DNA from 3 places in the Klebsiella oxytoca genome. Region 2 is predicted to be linked to each of the others. Evidence: predicted binding sites of a transcription regulator. Region 2 holds the regulator's gene; each other region holds the start of a gene.
The links. The regulator Fur, encoded in region 2, represses iron uptake genes when iron is present. The targets are predictions, from matches to a motif close to ATAATAATGAGAACNACTATCAA.

Region 1 (7,836 bases), 2.1 Mb from region 2:
CCATTTCGTCGGTAACAAAAACTGGAACGTGCTGACGACCATTATGGACAGCGATGGTCAAACCGATCATGTTAGGAAAGATCGTTGAACGACGGGACCAAGTGCGCAGGGGCTTCTTGTCTCCGCTTTCCACCGCTTTCTCTACCTTCTTCAGCAAGTGCAGGTCAATAAAAGGACCTTTCTTGAGAGAACGTGGCATGGCTTATCCTCTAAAATTATTTGCTACGGCGACGTACGATGAATTTATCAGTACGCTTGTTGCTGCGGGTCTTCTTACCTTTGGTCTGAACGCCCCACGGAGTTACCGGGTGCTTACCAAAGTTACGACCTTCACCACCACCATGTGGGTGGTCGACTGGGTTCATCGCAGTACCGCGAACGGTAGGACGAACACCACGCCAGCGTGCAGCACCTGCTTTACCCAGAACGCGCAGCATATGCTCAGCATTGCCAACTTCGCCCAGAGTAGCGCGGCAGTCTGCTTCGACTTTACGCATTTCACCAGAACGCAGACGCAGAGTGACATAAGCACCATCGCGAGCAACGATCTGAACGTAAGTACCAGCGGAACGAGCCAGCTGACCGCCTTTACCTGGTTTCATTTCTACGTTATGAACGGTAGAACCAACCGGGATATTGCGCATCGGCAGGGTGTTGCCTGCTTTGATTGCAGCATCAACGCCAGACTGAATCTGGTCGCCAGCTTTCAGGCCTTTAGGGGCCAGAATGTAACGGCGCTCACCGTCTTTGTACAGAACCAGCGCGATGTTCGCGGAGCGGTTCGGATCGTACTCAAGACGCTCAACAATTGCCGGGATACCATCTTTGTTGCGTTTGAAGTCAACAATACGGTAGGCCTGTTTGTGACCACCACCGATATGACGAGTGGTGATACGGCCATTGTTGTTACGACCACCGGATTTGCTGTTTTTTTCAACCAGCGGAGCAAAAGGTTTGCCCTTGTGCAGCTCTGGGTTGACCACTTTAACAACGTGGCGACGACCCGGAGATGTCGGTTTACATTTAACAACTGCCATTGTATTACTCCTCCGACTTACTCAGCGCCGCCGACGAAGTCCAGATTCTGGCCTTCCTTCAGGGTGACGTAAGCTTTTTTCCAGTCGCTACGACGACCGATACGCTGTCCGTGACGTTTAACTTTCCCTTTAACAACCAGGGTGTTAACGACTTCGACTTCGACTTCAAACAGTTTCTGCACAGCAGCTTTGATCTCTGCTTTGGTCGCGTCTTTAGCAACTTTGAGAACGATGGTGTTAGTTTTTTCCATCGCAGTAGACGCTTTTTCAGAAACGTGCGGTGCGCGCAGCACCTTCAGCAGACGTTCTTCACGAATCATGCCAGCATCTCCTCAACTTGCTTAACAGCATCAGCAGTCATTACGACTTTGTCGAAGGCGATCAGGCTAACCGGGTCGATACCAGTTGCATCACGTACGTCAACCTTGTGCAGGTTGCGCGCAGCAAGGAACAGGTTCTCGTCCAGCTCACCGGTGATGATCAGCACATCTTCCAGAGCCATGTCTTTCAGTTTCTGTGCCAGCAGCTTAGTTTTAGGCGCTTCTACAGAGAAAGATTCGACAACGATCAGACGATCCTGACGTACCAGTTCGGACAGGATGCTTTTCAGCGCGCCGCGGTACATCTTTTTGTTAACTTTTTGACTGTGGTCCTGCGGACGAGCAGCGAAGGTCACGCCACCTGAACGCCAGATCGGGCTCTTGATAGAACCTGAACGCGCACGGCCGGTACCTTTCTGGCGCCACGGCTTTTTGCCTGAACCAGTTACTTCAGCACGAGTCTTCTGAGCACGAGTACCCTGACGAGCACCAGCTGCATAAGCAACTACAACCTGGTGAACCAGCGCTTCGTTGAAATCACGACCGAAGGTAGTTTCGGAAACAGTCAGCGCGCTCTGCGCGTCTTTCAATACTAATTCCATTGCTATCCCCTTACGCCTTCACAGCTGGTTTAACGATCAGGTCGCTACCGGTTGCACCCGGGACCGCACCTTTAACCAGCAGCAGGTTGCGCTCAGCGTCAACACGTACTACGTCCAGGCTCTGAACGGTGACACGTTCGTTACCCAGCTGACCTGCCATTTTCTTGCCTTTGAACACTTTGCCCGGAGTCTGGTTCTGACCGATAGAACCCGGAACGCGGTGGGACAAGGAGTTACCGTGAGTAGCGTCCTGGGTACGGAAGTTCCAGCGCTTAACGGTACCAGCAAAACCTTTACCTTTAGAGGTACCGGTTACGTCAACTTTTTTAACGTCAGCAAACAGCTCAACGCTAATATCCTGACCTACGGTGAATTCTTCGCCGTCAGCCAGACGGAATTCCCACAGACCACGGCCAGCTTCAACGCCAGCTTTAGCGAAGTGACCCGCTTCCGGTTTGGTTACACGGTTAGCTTTTTTAGCACCAGTGGTAACCTGAACGGCACGGTAGCCATCGTTAGCCAGATCTTTAACCTGAGTAACGCGGTTTGCTTCAACTTCGATTACGGTTACTGGGATAGATACGCCATCTTCAGTGAAGATGCGGGTCATGCCCACTTTTTTACCGACTAAACCAATCATTGTTTCAACCTCTCAATCGCTCGATGACCTGATTAACCCAGGCTGATCTGCACGTCTACACCGGCAGCCAGATCCAGACGCATCAGAGCATCAACGGTTTTTTCAGTTGGCTCAACGATGTCAACCAGACGCTTATGAGTGCGGATTTCGTACTGATCGCGCGCGTCTTTGTTAACGTGCGGAGAGATCAGAACGGTAAAGCGCTCTTTGCGGGTCGGCAGCGGGATCGGACCACGGACTTGCGCACCAGTGCGCTTAGCAGTCTCGACGATTTCCGCGGTTGATTGATCGATCAGGCGATGATCAAACGCTTTAAGGCGGATACGGATTCTTTGGTTCTGCATGAGACCAGAGCTCCAATTATTTTATAGACGAAATGGTTACTCCTCATACCCATTACGATTGATGGGAGAGTGTAACCGTTCTTACATAGTTCCCCAATCGGGAACATTGTTGATAGCAAAGTACGCTACCGGGTTCATATCGAACCGGCCGTCAATTTTGACAAGCCCGCGCATTATACGCAAATACAGATACAACGCAATAGCTGCGTAGAAAATCAGCACTGGTTTATGAGAACAGGCTTCAGAACCTCTCGCAATGCGCTAAGCCGCCGGCGAATACTCTGGACACTGGAATCCATTCTTTGTTATTGCCTTTTGCCCGTTATGAAGTTCCCCGCCACACTCAGCACCAACACCCACATTCAGGACACCTGTCGATGGCAGTAGCAGCGTTTACATTCTTTATTATCCATGGCGGGTTATTACTAATGCTTTGTTGGCACGATCTGCGTCATGGCTTACTTCCCGATAAATATACCTGTCCTCTGCTGTGGAGCGGTCTGCTTTATTATCTGTGTATGTCACCGGCCCATCTGGCGCATGCGGTATGGGGAGCAATAACTGGCTATCTGGCCTTTGCGCTGCTCTATTGGTTCTACAGAGGGATTCGTGGGTATGAGGGTATCGGCTACGGCGATGTTAAATTTCTTGCCGCTCTTGGGGCCTGGTATGGCTGGAGTGTTTTACCGCAGCTGGTTCTTATCGCAACGATTCTGGCATGCGTAACCGTAATTCTGCTGGCGCTCTGGAGACGAAAAAAGGAGGTGTTGTATAACCCGCTGCCTTTTGGCCCTTTCCTGGCCGCAGCGGGCTTAACATGTGCATGGCAGACTTTTTTTAGTCAGCCACTTTAATCTGCGACTGGAGATAATTCTGCAGACCAATCTTGCCTATTAAGTCCAGCTCAGTTTCCAGCCAGTCAATATGGCCTTCTTCATCTGCAAGAATGGTAATTAGCATATCACGACTGACATAGTCATGAACGCTATCGGCATAGGCAATAGCTTCTCGTAGATCCTTTGCACCTTCCAGTTCCAGCCTCAAGTCAGACTGCAACATCTCCTCGACATCCTCGCCAATACGAAGTTTGCCAAGATCCTGCAGGTTTGGGATACCCTCAAGAAACAAAATACGCTCGATATACTTATCGGCATGTTTCATTTCATCGATAGATTCATGGTATTCAACATCGTTGAGGCGCATCAGGCCCCAGTTTTTGAACATTCTCGCATGGAGAAAGTATTGATTAATTGCGACAAGCTCATTTCCCAATAATTTATTGAGATAACTTATGATTTTGACATCACCTTTCATTATATAGTCCCTCCGCTTCCACTCATTGAAGCGTAGTTCGGGCTATAGGGATGTCAAAGCAAAGCTGAAGCTCTTCAGGCGATCTCTTGATATTCCGGCATACGGGTTAATTCATCTTCCATAATTTCACGCGCTGCACGAACACACTTACCACATTGATTTCCAACGGGAATAAATTTTCGCAGTTGCTGGAAAGACTGAGGATTAAATTGGCGTACTGCCTGGCGAATTTTTTTATCGTTCACCCCATTACACAGACAAACGTACATAGATACTCCCGTTTAAATTACATCCAAAGTGTAAATGAGAATAGTTATGATTACAATAGCCTGTTTATTAAATATACATCCCGTTTATTCATGCCAGTATTGGCTTGTTCATACAAATAGCAGGCAGCAAAAAGGGCGCCTGAGCGCCCTTTTTAATTCAGAACTAATTATTAGCCCAGAACTTTAGCAACCACGCCCGCGCCAACGGTACGGCCGCCTTCACGGATTGCGAAACGCAGACCGTCGTCCATCGCGATCGGGTGGATCAGGGTAACAACCATTTTGATGTTGTCGCCCGGCATTACCATCTCTACGCCTTCCGGCAGTTCGATGGTGCCAGTCACGTCAGTTGTACGGAAGTAGAACTGCGGACGGTAGCCTTTGAAGAACGGAGTATGACGGCCGCCTTCGTCTTTGGACAGAATGTACACTTCAGATTCGAACTTGGTGTGCGGCTTGATAGAACCCGGCTTCGCCAGTACCTGACCACGTTCGATTTCTTCACGTTTGATACCACGCAGCAGAACACCAACGTTCTCACCAGCACGGCCTTCGTCCAGCAGTTTGCGGAACATTTCAACGCCAGTACAGGTAGACTTCGCAGTCTCTTTAATACCAACGATTTCAACTTCTTCGCCCACTTTGATGATACCGCGCTCTACACGACCGGTAACAACGGTACCACGACCGGAGATGGAGAATACGTCTTCGATCGGCAGCAGGAACGGCTTGTCAATCGCACGCTCTGGTTCCGGAATGTAAGAATCCAGGTAGCCAGCCAGTTCGATGATTTTCGCTTCCCAGTCTGCGTCGCCTTCCAGCGCTTTCAGAGCGGAACCACGAACGATCGGTGTGTCGTCGCCCGGGAAATCGTACTGAGACAGAAGTTCACGAACTTCCATTTCAACCAGTTCCAGCAGCTCTTCGTCATCAACCATGTCGCATTTGTTCAGGAACACGATGATGTACGGAACGCCTACCTGACGACCCAGCAGGATGTGCTCACGAGTCTGCGGCATCGGGCCGTCAGTCGCAGCAACAACCAGGATCGCGCCGTCCATCTGCGCAGCACCGGTGATCATGTTTTTAACATAGTCGGCGTGGCCCGGGCAGTCTACGTGCGCGTAGTGGCGAGTCGGGGTGTCATATTCAACGTGAGAAGTGTTGATGGTGATACCACGAGCTTTTTCTTCCGGCGCGTTATCGATCTGGTCGAATGCGCGAGCAGAACCACCGTAGGTTTTAGCCAGAACGGTAGTGATTGCAGCGGTCAGAGTAGTTTTACCATGGTCAACGTGGCCGATAGTACCGACGTTGACGTGCGGTTTTGTACGTTCAAATTTTTCTTTAGACACGGCTATATTCCTTACTATAGTGCTCTCCCCTTCAGGAGAGAGCACGGGACTTTGGTTTTAACCCTGCGGCTTATTTGCCACGGGCTTCGATTACGGCCTGAGCAACGTTGTTCGGCGCATCATCATACTTCAGGAACTCCATGGAGTAAGAAGCACGACCTTTGGTCAGAGAACGCAGCTGAGTTGCATATCCGAACATTTCAGACAGCGGAACTTCAGCGTGGATCACAACGCCAGTCACGTTGGATTCCTGACCGCGCAGCATACCGCGACGACGGCTAAGGTCACCGATAACGTCACCAGTATTCTCTTCCGGAGTTTCTACTTCAACCTTCATGATCGGCTCAAGCAGAACTGGTTTCGCTTTCTTAAAGCCATCTTTAAAGGCAATAGAAGCGGCCAGTTTAAACGCCAGTTCAGAGGAGTCAACGTCGTGGTAAGAACCGAAGTGCAGACGCACGCCCAGATCAACTACCGGGTAACCAGCCAGAGGACCAGCTTTCAGCTGCTCCTGGATACCTTTATCAACGGCCGGGATGTATTCGCCAGGAATTACACCACCTTTAATGTCGTTGATGAACTCGTAACCTTTCGGGTTAGAGCCCGGCTCCAGCGGGTACATGTCGATAACGACGTGACCGTACTGACCGCGACCACCAGACTGTTTAGCGTGTTTACCTTCGATATCGGTAACTTTCGCGCGAATCGCTTCGCGGTAAGCAACCTGAGGTTTACCGACGTTCGCTTCAACGTTGAATTCACGCTTCATACGGTCAACGATGATGTCGAGGTGCAGCTCACCCATACCGGCGATGATAGTCTGGTTAGATTCTTCGTCAGTCCATACGCGGAAAGACGGGTCTTCTTTTGCCAGGCGGCCCAGAGCCAGACCCATTTTTTCCTGGTCAGCTTTGGTTTTCGGTTCAACAGCGATAGAGATTACCGGCTCAGGGAATTCCATACGCTCCAGAATGATCGGCGCGTTAGGGTCGCACAGCGTGTCACCCGTAGTTACGTCTTTCAGACCGATAGCCGCAGCGATATCGCCCGCGCGAACTTCTTTGATCTCTTCACGTTTGTTAGCGTGCATCTGTACGATACGACCGAAACGCTCACGTGCAGCTTTCACGGAGTTCAGGATAGTATCACCAGAGTTAACCACACCGGAGTACACACGGAAGAAGGTCAGGTTACCCACGAACGGGTCGGTAGCGATTTTGAATGCCAGAGCAGCAAACGGCTCATCATCGCTAGCGTGACGCTCAGCCGGAGTATCTTTACCGTCGTCCAGGATACCGTTGATCGCAGGTACGTCAATCGGGGATGGCAGGTAGTCAATTACCGCATCCAGCATCGCCTGAACACCTTTGTTCTTGAACGCAGAACCACAGGTTACCAGGATGATTTCGTTGTTCAGAACGCGCTGACGCAGAGCAGTTTTAATCTCTTCTTCAGTCAGTTCTTCACCACCCAGGTATTTCTCCATCAGGTCTTCAGAAGCTTCAGCCGCGGACTCGATCAGGTTCTGGTGCCATTCTTCGGCCAGTTCCTGCATGTCTGCCGGGATATCTTCGTAAGTGAAGGTTACACCTGCATCTTCTTCGTTCCAGTTGATGGCTTTCATTTTCACCAGGTCAACAACACCGGTGAACGCTTCTTCAGCGCCAATCGCCAGCTGCAGCGGAACAGGGTTCGCGCCCAGACGGGTTTTGATCTGACCAACAACTTTCAGGAAGTTCGCACCCATACGGTCCATTTTGTTAACGAACGCAATGCGCGGAACTTTATATTTGTTTGCCTGACGCCATACGGTTTCAGACTGAGGCTGAACACCACCAACTGCGCAGTAAACCATTACTGCACCATCAAGCACACGCATGGAACGTTCTACTTCGATAGTGAAGTCAACGTGCCCCGGGGTGTCGATGATGTTTACGCGATGCGGTTCATACTGC
Region 2 (7,836 bases):
GCCGTCGAGATATTTCAGCGTAAGCGCATCATGTGAGGCCTTTGCGATATCACCAGGCTGCGGTTGGCCTGGTGATATCTCGCGCCAGAAACGGATCACCCCGGTCATCAGTAAACCGATGGCCAGAATGAAGACCGAGCCAAACATCCACGCCAGCAGGTTATGGGGAAATATCTGGTAAAAATCGCCGGCCAGCGGTGGATGAAGCAGTGAGCCTTTGAGCCCCATCGCCAGCAGTAAAAAGAGGATCAAACCGGCAATCAGAGCCAGCACCGTGGTTACGCCAGCCCGACGATACAGGCTGCCGAAAGCCGCGGGCTGAGCATAATGTTGATAGGTTTCCAGTCGCACTTCCGCCATCGCTTTCGGAACGTTAATGGCAAACTCATGCGGCGGCGCGTACTGGCAAGCGTGCAGGCAGGCACCGCAGTTGTGGCACAGGTTGGCCAGGTAGTTAATATCCGCTTTGCCAAAGGCGAGGCGCTGGGTCATCGCCGGAAATACGGCGCAAAACCCTTCACAATAACGGCAGGCGTTACACACCTGCATCACCCTTTCAACTTCCGCTTCTGGTTCAGTGATGATTTGTGCGTCAATGATCAGCTTTTCAAGCGACTTCATGCTGTGTCTCCTGCTGTGCCGCATGGGCGGCTTGCTGGCCGGCAATGCAACCGAATGTAGTACCAATCGACATGCCCACCCCGGCGGTATAGCCTTTGCCCAGTACGTTGCCGGCCATCATTTCACCGGCCACGAACAGGTTACGGCTGGGCTTGCCTGCAAAATGGACGGCGGAGCGTTCATTAACATAGAGTCCGAGATAGGTGAAAGTGATCCCTGGACGTAACGCATAACCGTAGTAGGGCGGCGTATCGATGGGCCGCGCCCAGTGGGTTTTCGGCGGCGTCAGGTCTGATGTCGCGCAGTTATCAAGGCGGGTATGATCGAACTGGCCGGGCGTACAGGCGGCGTTATAGCGGGCGATGGTTTGCGACAGTCGTTCCGCGTCCAGCCCCAGCTGGCGAGCCAGTTCGGCGATAGTATTGGCCTGGGCTCCGGGAAAAACGGGCGGCATAAAATGACCGATCGCTTTGCTGTCGATGATCGAGTAACCGATTTGGCCGGGCTGGTGGGCGACCAGCCGTCCCCAGATGGCATAGCGTTTAGGCCAGAAATCCTCGCCCTCATCATAAAAGCGCTCGGCATCGCGGTTGACAACCACACCCAACGACACGCAGTCCACGCGCGTGCAGATGCCGCCATCATAGAGCGGCGCCCGGGCGTCAATCGCGACGCAGTGTGACTGTGACGGATCGCCGATGATGTCAGCCCCTGCCTCGATCATAAATTTGAGCAGGACGCCCTGGTTGAAGCGGGTTCCGCGGATGAGAAAGTTATCGGCTGGCCATTCGCCACGCTCGTTCTGTCCCCAGGCTTCGCGCAGCCACTCGCGGTTAGATTCAAACCCGCCCGCGGCGAGGACGCAGGTTTTCGCCGCGATCCTCTCTTCACCCGCCAGCGCGGCGACGAATTCGCCGTTGTGTAATTCAAGCGCCTGCACCGGCGTGTTGTAACGGATCTGCACGCCCAACTGTTCTGCGCTGCGGTAATAGGCGTTTATCAGCGCTTTACCGCCGCCCATAAAAAAGGCGTTAGTGCGGGCCACGTGCAGGGCGCCGGACAGCGGCGGCTGGAAGTTAACGCCATGCTGGCGCATCCAGTCGCGGCATTCAGATGAGGTGCGGATCACCAGCCGCGCCAGCGTTTCGTTGGTGTTGCCATCGGTAACGCGCAGCAGATCCTGCCAGTATTCTTCTTCCGGATAGCTGTCGACTAAAACATCCTGCGGAGCATCATGCATACAGCGAAGATTTCGCGTGTGCTGAGAGTTTCCGCCTCGCCATTCCCGCGGTGCGGCCTCCAGCAGCAGCACGGACGCGCCAGCTTCCCGGGCGGTTAAGGCGGCGCATAATGCGGCATTGCCGCCGCCAATCACCAGTACATCCACCATTTTTGGCTCCATTACGGTTTGCTTTATTGTTAAATTTGTAATGGAAATGTAGGTGCTCAGGCCGGCAAGCCGCTATGGCGTATTGCTAAAGGGGGGTTTAGTGAGCGTAAAGACTGGCGCCCGGCCAGCGGCCTGATTCAACGAGCTGACGCATGACTTTTGTCAGTATCACTCGCGCCGCAAGGCCTGCTGGCGTCAGTTCATCATCAGAGAGACTGACGAGAAAATTAGGCCGACTGAGTATCGGATTGTCGACACCGATCACTCTCAGCGCCTCGTTGTCGAGATGAGAAATGGCTGCCCCAGGCTGCAGAGTAGCGCCGAGTCCGTCGCGGACGGCGCGCATCAGCAGCGCCAGACCGTCGATTTCAGCTACCACATCAATGTTAAGGGAGTGTTCCTGGCAGATAGACTCGAGCCTGCCGCGCAGACCATGCCCCTGGCTTGGCATAATCAACGGGATAGCGGCCAGCTGGCCTGGCGAGATGCTCGCGTCGGGAAGGGGAGCCAGCACTTCGTGGGTACCTATCAGGAACAGACGCTCTTCGAGAATGGGTCTGGCGCTCCAGCGCATAAGCTTCTCCTTCTGGAACACGATGGCTAAATCAAGCTGACGGGTATTGATCATTCGCTCAAGGTTGCCGGAGAGGCTTTCGACTAAATGCAGGCGGACATCGGCATAGCTTTCGCGCATCGCGTTAATAAAAGGCACCCCCAGAACAGAGGCGGTGCTTGGGGCCATACCGACGCTGACGTGGCCGGAAAGGCGCGCTTCGCGCGCGGCGAGAACCGCATCATCAGCATGACGCAGAGCCAGCTGCGCCTGAGAGTAAAAGGCAAGGCCAGCGCTGGTCGGCATCACGCCGCGCGATGTTCGTTGCAGCAGGCGAATAGCAAGTTCGTTCTCCAGACGCGCCATTTGTTGGCTAAGCGCGGAGACACCGATATTCAGATCTAGGGCGGCGCGGCCCATGCTGCCGGTTTCGATAATGCGGACAAAATAGCGTAGCTGGCGAAGCTCCATGTCGACTCTCCGTACAAGGCTGGATCCACTGACAGTAAATGTATTGAGGCGCGAGAGGAAGAGGGGGATCATATTCAGAGCAAAAAAAAGCCAACCTGAAGGTTGGCTTTTAACGTTATACGCTGCGGTGATTATTTCTCTGCCGCATCGTGAGCATGTTCATCTTCGCGGCAGTCGCCTTCTGCACAGTGACCGTAAAGGTACAGGCTGTGGTTAGTCAGGCGAATACCGTGCCTGGAGGCAATTTCACGCTGGCGCGCTTCAATTGAGTCATCGCTAAATTCGATCACTTTGCCGCAGTCGAGGCAGATAAGGTGATCGTGATGATGCTGCTGCGTCAGTTCAAAAACGGATTTACCGCCTTCGAAATTATGACGGGTGACGATACCGGCGTCGTCGAACTGGTTGAGTACGCGATAGACGGTCGCCAGGCCAATCTCTTCGCCCATATCGATCAGGCGTTTGTATAAGTCTTCCGCACTGACATGATGGTTATCCGGTTCCTGAAGGACTTCCAGGATTTTTAATCTTGGAAGAGTCACTTTCAGGCCAGCCTTCTTTAATGCGGTATTGTTGTCAGTCATGCGGAATCTGTCCTGTTGCTAAACGATCTACTTCCATCTGCGGAAGTAATACAGAGAATCACCCGATGTAATGCGTCTCATTATAGAACTGCCATGGTGAAATGAAAACTGCAAGCATCGGGCCTTGTATGCTGTCAAAAACGAGGCACTCGCTACAAAGTGCTTCACGCGACCTCGTTAAATCAGAGGACATTGTACAGATATGTGACTAAAAGTTAAAAACTTGTAGCTATAACTTCGATTGCTTTTATCTATAGATTAGGCAAAATCTGATGATTATGCCGTTCAGACTCAGGCATTCTTGATTTCTTCAAGATGCAGCTCTTCAGAAATCTGTTTTACCCATTTTTCCACGCGTTCGTTGGTCAGTTCCGGCTGACGATCTTCATCGATGGCCAGGCCAACAAAGTGGTGGTCATCCGCCAGACCTTTAGAGGCTTCAAAATGGTAGCCGGCGGTCGGCCAGTGGCCAACGATAGTCGCGCCGCGCGGTTCGATGATGTCGCGAATGGTACCCAGAGCATCACAGAAGTATTCAGCATAGTCTTCCTGATCGCCGCAGCCAAAAAGGGCAACCAGTTTGCCATTGAAGTCGATCTCTTCCAGGGTCGGGAAAAAATCGTCCCAATCGCACTGGGCTTCACCATAGTACCAGGTCGGAATGCCGAGCAGCAGGATATCGTGACCTTCCAGATCCTCTTTGCTGCTTTTGGCAATGTCGTGAACATCAGCAACATCTTTACCAAGCTGCTTTTGAATCATTTTTGCAATATTTTCGGTGTTGCCGGTGTCGCTGCCAAAAAAGATGCCGATGATTGCCATGAGTAAAATAACCTCTTGAAACTTAATGATGTGGTAGTGGGCGTAATGCCCGCAGATAGGGGCAATGATAGCAGAACAGAGAAAGGCGCGGAAACAGCAATCACGCCCAACTGCACACTCTGCTACATGAAAGCTGACTTTTTGAGGGTTTTAGGCTTTATCCTGGTCGCGCAGGGCTGCCAGCTGGTTCATCAGCATCTCTTCAATGAGATCGCTGCGGTTCATATTACGGGCTTCCGCCAGCTCGTTAAGCGCATCCACCGCATCGGCATTCAGCTTTAGCTCAACGCGCTTGAGGCCGCGGACTTTGTCGCGTTTAAGCTGGTTGCGTTTGTTGATGCGCAGCTGTTCATCGCGCGAAAGCGGATTGGTTTTCGGTCTGCCCGGCCGACGCTCAGTTGCGAACAAATCTAATGTCGTACGGTCCGTTTGTTCTTTTGCCATGATTCAGAGTGACTTCGGGGGAAACAAGCTGTCGGGAGTAGCCGACGCAGATAGCGCGCCATAATACATCAGGCGACGAGCTGCGCCAACGACCGCGGGCATTAAGCCGCGCGGTCGGGCATATTTTAAGCAGTTACCCGCCGATGGTGGCTAAATAACGTCGAATAGCGCGGATAACGGCTTCCGGTTTCTCGGCATGCACCCAGTGTCCGGCTCCGGCGATAACGTGCGCGCGCGCCTGGGGAAATTGAGCCAACAGGGCGTCACGATATTCATCGGTGACGTAAGGGGAGTTGCCGCCGGGGATAAACTGCGCCGGATGCGGCCAGGCCGGGACGGTTTGCCAGCCGACGATATTAGCGTACTGTTCCCACAGCACCGGCACGTTAAAACGCCACTGGCCGTCCACGAAAGATTTCAACAAAAACTGAATGACGCCCTCTTCATTGAGGTGTTCGCGCATCACTGCCGCGGCCTGCTGACGCGTGGCGGCACCCGCGTCGGTGACGGCGTTGATGGCGGCGAAGATTTCATCATGGCGACGAACATGATAATCCACCGGGGCGATATCAATGGCGACCAGGCCGGCGATACGCTCCGGCGCCAGAGCACTGAGCGCCATCACGGCCTTACCTCCCATGGAGTGACCAATAAAGGTCGCCCTCTCAATTTGTGATTCATTGAGAGTATCAAGCAGATCCTGGGCCATCGCGGCATAGGTCATCTCCGGCGCGCGCGGTGAGAGGCCGTGGTTTCGCATGTCGACCTGCAAAATATCATGGTCAAGGACCAGATCGCGGGCGAGGATCCCCAGATTATCCAGACTGCCAAAAAGGCCGTGGACCAGGACGATAGGGGGATTATTGTGCGGATTTTGTGCAGATTGCGCTCGGCTATTTAATTTCATGGCAAAGTTCTTTTTTTCGCTCCGTCGGGTTAGGGTATTATGTTGGACATTCTGCCACCCGGCTGCAAGACCCGGAAGATATCCGAGTTTTACCGCCATCCTGGTTTGACGCTATCCGCGGTTGGGATTTGTACCTATAATCCCGACAACTTGTATTCAGAAAAAGATATCGCACTGGATTAAGATGAAAACAATTGAAGTTGATGATGAACTCTATAGCTATATTGCCAGCCACACCAAGCATATTGGCGAGAGCGCATCCGACATTTTACGGCGCATGTTGAAGTTTTCCGCCGTTTCCCAGACCGCCGCACCGGTAGCGAAAGCCGCTCCGGCCCCTGCGCCAACGCCTGTCGTTGAAGTGAAGCCCGCGAATCCTCTGAAAGATAAAGTCCGTGCGATGCGCGAGCTGCTGTTATCCGATGAGTACGCCGAACAAAAGCGCGCGGTAAACCGTTTCATGCTGATTCTGACAACCCTCTACGCCTTAGACAGCAAAGCGTTTGCCGAGGCGACCGAGTCGCTGCACGGACGCACTCGCGTATATTTCGCTGAGGATGAGCGTACGCTGCAGAAAAACGGTAATCAGACGAAGCCTAAGCAGGTTCCGGGGACACCGTGGTGGGTCATTACAAATACCAATACCGGCCGCAAATGCAGCATGATCGAACATATTATGCAGTCAATGCAGTTTCCGGCGGAATTGATCGAAAAGGTTTGCGGTACGATCTAGTTATTTAACTTTGCACCAGAAGGATCAGGCAATGGCAATCGATAAACGCGCAGGTCAACCTGCGCAACAGAGTGATTTGATTAACGTCGCCCAGCTGACTGCCCAGTACTATGTGCTGAAGCCGGAAGCAGGCAACGCGGAACATGCGGTGAAGTTTGGCACCTCTGGCCATCGCGGTAGCGCGGCGCGCCATAACTTCAACGAACAGCATATTCTGGCGATTGCGCAGGCAATTGCGGAAGACCGCGCGAAGAACGGGATCACCGGCCCATGCTACGTCGGGAAGGACACCCACGCACTATCCGAGCCAGCCTTCATCTCCGTACTGGAAGTGCTGGCGGCGAACGGTGTTGACGTCATCGTTCAGGAAAATAACGGCTTCACTCCGACGCCGGCGATTTCCAATGCCATTCTGGTGCACAACAAAAAGGGCGGCCCGCTGGCCGACGGTATTGTTATTACGCCGTCACACAACCCGCCGGAAGACGGTGGTATTAAGTACAACCCACCAAACGGCGGCCCGGCTGACACTAACGTCACTAAAGTTGTCGAAAATCGCGCCAACGAACTGCTGGCTGCGGGTCTGCAGGGCGTGAAGCGCATCTCACTGGATGCAGCGCTGGCTTCCGGCCACGTCAAAGAGCAGGATCTGGTGCAGCCGTTTGTTGAGGGGCTGGCAGATATCGTCGATATGGCGGCGATCCAGAAAGCCGGATTGACGCTGGGCGTCGATCCGCTGGGCGGCTCCGGTATCGAATACTGGAAACGTATCGCTAAGCATTACAACCTTAACCTGACCATCGTTAACGACCACGTTGATCAGACCTTCCGCTTTATGCACCTCGATAAAGACGGCGCAATCCGCATGGACTGCTCCTCGGAATGCGCGATGGCCGGCCTGCTGGCGCTGCGCGACAAGTTTGATCTGGCCTTCGCCAATGACCCGGATTACGACCGTCACGGTATTGTCACTCCGGCCGGGTTAATGAACCCGAACCATTATCTGGCGGTAGCGATTAACTATCTGTTCCAGCATCGCCCGCAGTGGGGTAAAGATGTTGCGGTCGGTAAGACCCTGGTCTCTTCGGCGATGATCGACCGCGTGGTTAACGATCTGGGCCGTAAGCTGGTGGAAGTGCCGGTCGGCTTTAAGTGGTTCGTTGATGGCCTGTTCGACGGCAGCTTCGGTTTTGGCGGCGAAGAGAGCGCGGGAGCCTCATTCCTGCGCTTTGACGGCACCCCGTGGTCTACCGACAAAGACGGGATCATCATGTGTCTGCTGGCGGCAGAAATCACTGCCGTAACCGGCAA
Region 3 (7,836 bases), 110 kb from region 2:
CGTGGCTGCCGCTGGATACCGGCTATCCCGACGACCGTCTGCGGATGATGCTGGAAGATGCCCGTCCGTCGCTGCTGATTACCTCTGAGGATCAGCTGGCGCGCTTTAGCGATATTCCCGGTCTGGAAAGCCTCTGCTACCAGCAGCCGCTGGCGGCGGGCGACTCCGCGCCGCTGGCGCTCTCGCAGCCTGAGCATACCGCGTATATCATCTTTACCTCCGGCTCTACCGGGCGACCGAAAGGGGTGATGGTCGGGCAGACCGCCATCGTTAACCGCCTGCTGTGGATGCAGGACCACTATCCGCTCACCGCCGACGATGTGGTGGCGCAGAAAACGCCGTGCAGCTTTGATGTTTCGGTATGGGAGTTCTGGTGGCCGTTTATCGCCGGCGCGCAGCTGGTGATGGCCGAACCGGAAGCCCATCGCGACCCGCTGGCGATGCAGCAGTTTTTTGCCCGCTACGGCGTGACCACCACCCATTTTGTCCCGTCGATGCTGGCGGCGTTCGTCGCCTCGTTGGATGCGAAAAACGTCGCCTCCTGCCAGACTCTGCGCCGGGTATTCTGCAGCGGAGAAGCGCTGCCGACGGCGCTGTGCCGGGAGTGGGAGCTGCTGACCGGCGCGCCGCTGCATAACCTGTACGGCCCGACGGAAGCGGCGGTGGACGTCAGCTGGTATCCGGCCTGCGGGCCCGAGCTGGCCGCGGTAACCGGCACCAGCGTGCCGATTGGCTGGCCGGTGTGGAATACCGGGTTGCGCATTCTCGATGCGTCAATGCGCCCGGTGCCGCCGGGCGTGGCGGGAGATCTCTACCTGACCGGTATTCAGTTGGCGCAGGGCTATCTGGGGCGTCCCGATTTGACCGCCAGCCGCTTTATTGCCGACCCTTACGCGCCGGGCGAGCGCATGTACCGCACTGGCGACGTTGCCCGCTGGCTTGATAGCGGCGCGGTGGAATATCTTGGGCGCAGCGACGACCAGCTGAAAATTCGCGGCCAGCGGATTGAACTGGGAGAGATTGACCGCGCGATGTCGGCGCTGCCGGACGTCAAGCAGACGGTGGCTCACGCCTGTATCTTTAATCAGGCGGTGTCGATCGGCGGCGATGCCCGTCAGCTGGTGGGCTATCTGGTTTCTGAATCTGGCCTGCCGCTGGATACCGCAGCGCTTAAAGCGCGGCTCGGCGAACAGCTGCCGCCGCATATGGTGCCGGTGGTGCTGATTCAGCTGCCGGAGCTGCCGCTGAGCGCTAACGGGAAGCTGGATCGTAAAGCGCTGCCGCTGCCGACGCTAAGCCGCGAGAGCAGCGGTCGTCCGCCGGAACCGGGCATGGAAACCGCCGTTGCCTCGGCATTCAGCCAGCTGTTGGGCTGTGAGATCAATGATATTGACGCCGATTTCTTCGCCCTCGGCGGCCATTCGCTGCTGGCGATGCGTCTCGCGGTGCTGCTCAGCCGCGAGCTGGAACGTCAGGTAACGCCGGGGCAGGTGATGGTCGCTTCTAGCGTTGGCAAACTGAGCGCGCTGCTGGCTTCGGATCTCAGCGATGAGCAGGCGCAGCGGCTGGGCTTCGACGCGATTCTGCCGCTGCGCGAGAGCGACGGCCCGACGCTTTTCTGCTTCCATCCAGCCTCCGGTTTTGCCTGGCAGTTCAGCGTGCTGGCGCGTTATTTAAGCCCGCGCTGGTCTATTACCGGCATTCAGTCGCCGCGCCCACTGGGGCCAATGGCGACGGCGGCGGATCTGGATGCGGTCTGCGAGCATCATCTGCAAACCCTGCTTTCGCAGCAGCCGCACGGCCCCTATTATCTGTTCGGTTATTCGCTCGGCGGCACCCTGGCGCAGGGGATTGCCGCCCGTTTACGCCAGCGCGGCGAAGCGGTGGCCTTCCTCGGGCTGCTGGATACCTGGCCGCCGGAAACCCAGAACTGGACGGAGAAAGAAGCTAACGGTCTGGACCCGGAGGTACTGGCGGAGATAGCTAGTGAACGCGAAGCGTTTCTGGCCGCACAGCAGGGGCAGGCTTCCGGCGAGCTATTCAGCGTTATCGAGGGCAACTACGCCGATGCGGTACGCCTGCTGACCACCGCGCACAGCGCGAAGTTTGACGGTAAGGCGACGCTGTTTGTCGCGGAGAAAACCCGCCAGGCCGGGATGGATCCGCAGGTGGTGTGGGGGCCGTGGGTTGTAGAGCTGGAGGTTTTTAGCCAGAATTGTGCCCATGTGGATATTATCTCCCCGCAGGCCTTTGAGGCGATTGGCCCGGTGGTCAGGGAGATTCTCGGGGAAGGATAGAAAAACTCCCGGGTTGCGGCGTAAACGCCTTGCCCGGGCTACCGTTTCTGCCAGACTGGTAGCCCGGCTAAGCGCAGCGCGAGCCGGGGAAGCCGGGGCTGGACGAAGCAAGGACGTGTAATTTCCCCGGGTTGCGGCGTAAACGCCTTACTCGGGCTACCGTTTCTGCCAGACTGGTAGCCCGGCTAAGCGCAGCGCGAGCCGGGGAAGCCAGGGCTGGACGAGGCAAGGACATGTAATTTCCCCGGGTTGCGGTGTAAACGCCTTACTCGGGCTAGCGTTTCTGCGAGACTGGGTAGCCCGGCTAAGCGTAGCGCGAGCCGGGGAAGCCAGGGCTGGACGAGGCAAGGACGTGTAATTTCCCCGGGTTGCGGTGTAAACGTCTTACTCGGGCTACCGTTTTTGCCAGACTGGTAGCCCGGCTAAGCGCAGCGTGAGCCGGGAGGATCTACTTTCGACCGAGCGGTACTACCAGCGGCGTATGGGCCACCGGATCTTCAATGATCGTACAGCGCAGACCGTAAATCTTTTCAATTAGCTCCGCGTTGACGATCTCCTTTGGCGCGCCCTCGGCGACGATTTTGCCCTCGCGCAGGGCAATCAAATGGGTGGCGTAGCGGCAGGCCTGGTTCAGGTCATGCAGCACCGCCGCCAGCGTATAGCCCTTCTCCTGATTCAGTTCGCTCAAGAGCTCCAGCAGATCGATTTGATGGCTGATGTCCAGCCAGGTGGTTGGCTCATCCAGCAGCATGATCGCCGTTTCCTGGGCCAGCACCATGGCGATCCACGCCCGCTGGCGCTGGCCGCCGGAGAGCGTATCGACGCTTTGTCGCGCCAGGTCGGTAATGCCGGTGGCCTTCATCGCTCTGCTGACCGCCTCTTCATCCTCTTTGCGCCAGCGGGTAAACAACGGCTGGTGCGGATAGCGTCCGCGGGCCACCAGCTCCTGAACCGTAATATCACCTGGGGTGGTCGCGTTCTGCGCCAGCAGGCCGATGCGTTTAGCAACCTCCTTGCTGGCGTAACGCTGGATCTGCTCGCCGTCGAGCCAGACATGACCGTCGGTGGGCGTCATCAGGCGACTCAGGGTGCGCAACAGCGTCGATTTACCGCAGCCGTTGGGGCCAATGATGGCGGTAAAGTGGCCGTCGGGAATGGTCACGTTCAGCGATTCGGCGATGGTCTTTTTGCCGTACGCCAGGGTTAACTGGTCGCCGCGCAAACGGGAGGTGGTAGCAGTCATTTTTTGCGGGACTCCTGAATTAACAACCCGATAAGGTAGATGCCGCCAATGCTGACGGTCACCACGCCCACCGGTAACTGATAGGGCATAAACAGACGCTGCGCGCAGTAGTCAGAAAGCGCCAGCAGCAGGGCCCCGCACAGCGCCGCCTGGGCCAGTCCCCAGCGGGCGGTACCGCTAAGGCGTCGGGCGATATGGGGAGCCACCAGAGCGATAAACGAAATCGGTCCGGCGAGCGCGGTGGCGGCGGCGGTCAGCACCACCCCGACCAGCATCAACAGCAGACGCGAACGCTCAACCCGAACGCCCAGCGCGCAGGCGGTATCGTCACCCATCTCCAGCAGCCGCATGCGTCGCGCCAGCAGCGCAGCGAAGACCAGCATCAAGAGAATCAGCGGCGCGGAGGGCCAGGTTTTTCCCCAGGTCAGACCATTCAGCGAGCCGGCATACCACAGTCCGGCGGAGAGGGCGGTTTCCAGCGAAGCGCGCAGCAGTAGCCAGGTGTTGAACGCTACCAGCATGGCGCGCACGCCGATGCCGATAATAATCAGGCGAAAGGTTTCAATCCCGTTACGCCACGCCAGCAGCCAGACCACCAGCGCGGTGAGAATACCGCCAGCCATTGCCGCCATGGCGATGGCCGCCAGGTTCTGGCCGAACATCACCATCGCCACCAGCACGCCGCTCCACGCCCCGGTGTTAAAGCCCATCACGTCTGGGCTGCCCAGCGGGTTGCGGGTCAGAGACTGAAATATTGCGCCGCTGACGCCGAGGGCGGCGCCAATCAGCAGCGCCATCAGTACGCGGGGTAAACGCCATTCGGTTACCACCATGGCGACGTTACGCGGCGCATCGCCGAGCAGTGCCGAGATAACCTGTTCAACGCTTAACGGCACCAGGCCGGTACCGAGCCCCCACAGGGAGACCAGCAGGCTGGCGAGGATCAGCAGCAGGCAGCTAAAAATCAGGCGGCGAGAAGGGGCTATCATATTCCACCTCCGCGCGGCTGGCGGCGCACCAGCCAGATCAGCACCGGCGCGCCGATAAAGGCGCTAACCACTGAAACCCGCAGCTCGCCGGGAACCAGCAGGCGCCCCAGTATGTCGGCGAACAGCAGCAGGGCAGGAGTTGCCAGTAGCGTAACCGGCAGCGACCAACGATGATCGGCTCCCACCAGCCAGCGGGCCAGATGCGGCATCATCAGGCCGATAAAGGCGATCGGCCCGACTACCGCCGTGGCGCTGCCGCACAGGACGGTTATCGCCAGCAGCCCGATAAGCTGGGTACGGGCGACCCGGCTGCCGAGCGCGGTGGCGGTATCGTTGCCGAGGCTCAGGCTATTTAAAGCCCTGCTCAGCAGCAGCGTAATTCCTCCGGCAATAAGCACCGGCAGCAGCACGATTTTCAGGGTTTGCAGAGTGCGTACGTCGAGCGAACCCGCCTGCCAGAAGCGCAGCTGGTCATAGACGTCGGGGTTCAGCAGGGCGATCCCGCTGGACAGTCCTTCGAGCACAGCCGCCAGAGCAACCCCTGCGAGAGTCAGGCGGACTGGACTAAGCTGGCCGCCGCCCTGGCTGCCGGTAAAGGCGACCAGCAGCGAGGCGGCGAACGCGCCGCAAAAAGCCATCAGCAGTTGCTCCTGCGGCGAGGAGATACCAAACAGCGCCGCGCCCAGGACGATAGCGAAACTGGCGCCGGAGTTAACGCCGAGGATCCCCGGGTCCGCCAGCGGGTTACGGGTCAGCGTTTGCATCAGCGCTCCGGCGAGACCCAGCGCGGCCCCGGCCAGTAGTCCGGCGAGGGTTCGCGGCAGTCGGGCATCAAGGACGATGGTGCAATCGGCGCTCTGGCAGGTACCGCTGAGTGCCTCCACGACGACGCTAAACGGCAGGGGCTTAGCGCCAATCAGCAGGCTGAGCGTAACGGCGATGGCTAAAACGATTAATAGACCCGGCACGGCAAAGGCGCGCGCCGCGGTCGTTGAAAACGACATGGCTTACATCCCTGGCATGATAATGATAGTAATTATCGTTATCGATTCTATTCAGTTATGTTAGCATGTGCACCCATAAAAATGGTATGGAAAATAATAACAAGGCGCTGTCATGAACCGACAATCCTGGCTGCTGAATCTCAGCTTACTGAAAACTCACCCGGCCTTTCGTGCCGTCTTTATCGCCCGCTTTATCTCAATTCTGTCGCTTGGCCTGCTGGGCGTAGCGATCCCGGTACAAATCCAGATGATGACCCATTCGACCTGGCAAGTGGGGTTGTCGGTAACCCTGACCGGCGCTTCGATGTTTATCGGTCTGATGATCGGCGGCGTGCTTGCCGACCGCTATGAACGTAAGCGTCTGATTCTGCTGGCGCGCGGCACCTGCGGCATCGGCTTCGTCGGCCTGTGCATCAATGCCATGATGCCGGAACCGTCGCTTATCGCTATCTATCTGCTGGGCATCTGGGACGGCCTGTTTGCTTCCATTGGCGTGACCGCGCTGCTGGCGGCGACCCCGGCGCTGGTCGGTCGGGAAAATTTGATGCAGGCCGGAGCAATCACCATGTTAACGGTGCGGCTGGGCTCGGTGATTTCGCCGATGATCGGCGGTCTGCTGCTGGCGACCGGCGGCGTGGCCTGGAACTATGGCCTGGCGGCGGCGGGCACTTTTATTACCACGCTGACCCTGCTGCGTTTACCGCTGCTGGCTCCGCCGCCGCAGCCGCGCGAGCATCCGCTGAAATCGCTGCAGGCGGGATTAAAGTTTCTGTTTAATAGCCCGCTTATCGGCGGCATCGCGCTGCTTGGCGGCCTGCTGACGATGGCCAGCGCGGTGCGCGTACTCTATCCGGCGCTGGCCGGAAGCTGGCAGATGTCGGCGTCGCAGATTGGGATGCTGTACGCCGCGATCCCTTTAGGGGCGGCATTCGGCGCGTTGACCAGCGGACAGCTGGCGCAGACGGCGAAGCCCGGCGTGCTGATGCTGGCGACCACCGTCGGCTCGTTTGTGGCTATTGCGCTGTTTAGCCTGATGCCGGTGTGGGAGCTGGGTGCGCTGTGCCTGGCGCTATTTGGCTGGCTGAGCGCGATAAGCTCGCTGCTGCAATACACGCTGATCCAGACGCAAACTCCGGAAAATATGCTTGGACGAATCAACGGTTTGTGGACCGCGCAGAACGTAACCGGCGATGCGATAGGCGCGGCGCTGCTCGGCGGTCTGGGGGCGATTCTGACGCCGGCCGCTTCGGCGAGCGCCAGCGGTTGGGCGCTGGTGATTGTCGGCGTGGTGCTGGTGGGACTGTTGCGCGAACTGCGCCGCTTTCAGCGCCCGGAGAGGGTCAGCGAAAGTTAACTTTCGCTGCGCTTTCCCGGCGGTCTGCAGTGCGGTAACCCGGGCAGGCGTTTTGCGCCGCCCCGGGAGAAGCGCGCAGGGTGTTGCAGAATTTTCCCGGAGGCGATGCTGCGCATCTGTCCGGGCTACGCGTCTCCGGCGGTCTGCGATGCGGTAGTCCGGGCAGGCGTTTTGCGCCGCCCCCGGGAGAAGCGCGCAGGGTGTTGCAGAATTTTCCCGGAGGCGATGCTGCGCATCTGTCCGGGCTACGCGTCCCCGGCGGTCTGCGGTGCGGTAACCCGGGCAGGCGTTTTGCGCCGCCCCCGGGAGAAGCGTGCAGGGTGTTGCAGAATTTTCCCGGAGGCGATGCTGCGCATCTGTCCGGGCTACGCGTTCCCGGCGGTCTGCGGTGCGGTAACCCGGGCAAGGCGCTTTGCGCCGCCCCCGGGAGAAGCGCGCAGGGTGTTGCGGAATTTTCCCGGAGGCGATGCTGCGCATCTGTCCGGGCTACGCGTCCCCGGCGGTCTGCGGTGTGGTAGCCCGGGCAAGGCGCAACGCGCCGCCCCCGGGAGAAGCGCGCAGGGTGTTGCAGAATTTTCCCGGAGGCGATGCTGCGCATCTGTCCGGGCTACGCGTCCCCGGCGGTCTGCGGTGGAGTAGCCCGGGCAAGGCGCAACGCGCCGCCCCCGGGAGAAGCGTGCAGGGTGTTGCAGAATTTTCCCGGAGGCGATGCTGCGCATCTGTCCGGGCTATGCGTCCCCGGCGGTCTGCGGTGGGGTAGCCCGGGCAAGGCGCAACGCGCCACCCCCGGGAGAAGCGCGCATTATTCTGGTTATCCGCAATTGGCGCCGGGAGATCTGTTTAGGCAAAGAGCGCCGCTAAACGCTGCAGCACCAGCACGGCGCTGTAGTAATCGAGGCGGAAGGTTTCCGTCCCCAGCGGATAAACGCGTTTACCTTCGACCGAGGAC

Region 1: bfd (bacterioferritin-associated ferredoxin) is a predicted target of Fur. The motif match lies at 4,561-4,583, and genes of this name have one in related genera.
Region 3: fepD (Fe(3+)-siderophore ABC transporter permease) is a predicted target of Fur. The motif match lies at 5,550-5,572, and genes of this name have one in related genera.

What each region holds. Positions count from the first base shown of each region.
Region 1 is NZ_CP046115.1:4,945,292-4,953,127, forward strand. It holds gene rpsS (30S ribosomal protein S19) at 1-199, opposite strand, end outside; gene rplB (50S ribosomal protein L2) at 216-1,037, opposite strand; gene rplW (50S ribosomal protein L23) at 1,055-1,357, opposite strand; gene rplD (50S ribosomal protein L4) at 1,354-1,959, opposite strand; gene rplC (50S ribosomal protein L3) at 1,970-2,599, opposite strand; gene rpsJ (30S ribosomal protein S10) at 2,632-2,943, opposite strand; gene GJ746_RS23195 (prepilin peptidase) at 3,321-3,797, shown strand; gene bfr (bacterioferritin) at 3,781-4,257, opposite strand; gene bfd (bacterioferritin-associated ferredoxin) at 4,332-4,526, opposite strand; gene tuf (elongation factor Tu) at 4,697-5,881, opposite strand; gene fusA (elongation factor G) at 5,952-7,836, opposite strand, start outside.
Region 2 is NZ_CP046115.1:1,689,725-1,697,560, forward strand. It holds gene tcuB (tricarballylate utilization 4Fe-4S protein TcuB) at 1-621, opposite strand, end outside; gene tcuA (FAD-dependent tricarballylate dehydrogenase TcuA) at 608-2,011, opposite strand; gene tcuR (tricarballylate utilization LysR family transcriptional regulator TcuR) at 2,109-3,035, opposite strand; gene fur (ferric iron uptake transcriptional regulator) at 3,167-3,619, opposite strand; gene fldA (flavodoxin FldA) at 3,911-4,441, opposite strand; gene ybfE (LexA regulated protein) at 4,592-4,885, opposite strand; gene ybfF (esterase) at 5,019-5,792, opposite strand; gene seqA (replication initiation negative regulator SeqA) at 5,977-6,525, shown strand; gene pgm (phosphoglucomutase (alpha-D-glucose-1,6-bisphosphate-dependent)) at 6,557-7,836, shown strand, end outside.
Region 3 is NZ_CP046115.1:1,580,918-1,588,753, forward strand. It holds gene entF (enterobactin non-ribosomal peptide synthetase EntF) at 1-2,297, shown strand, start outside; gene fepC (iron-enterobactin ABC transporter ATP-binding protein) at 2,746-3,540, opposite strand; gene fepG (iron-enterobactin ABC transporter permease) at 3,537-4,529, opposite strand; gene fepD (Fe(3+)-siderophore ABC transporter permease) at 4,526-5,533, opposite strand; gene entS (enterobactin transporter EntS) at 5,646-6,887, shown strand; gene fepB (Fe2+-enterobactin ABC transporter substrate-binding protein) at 7,728-7,836, opposite strand, start outside.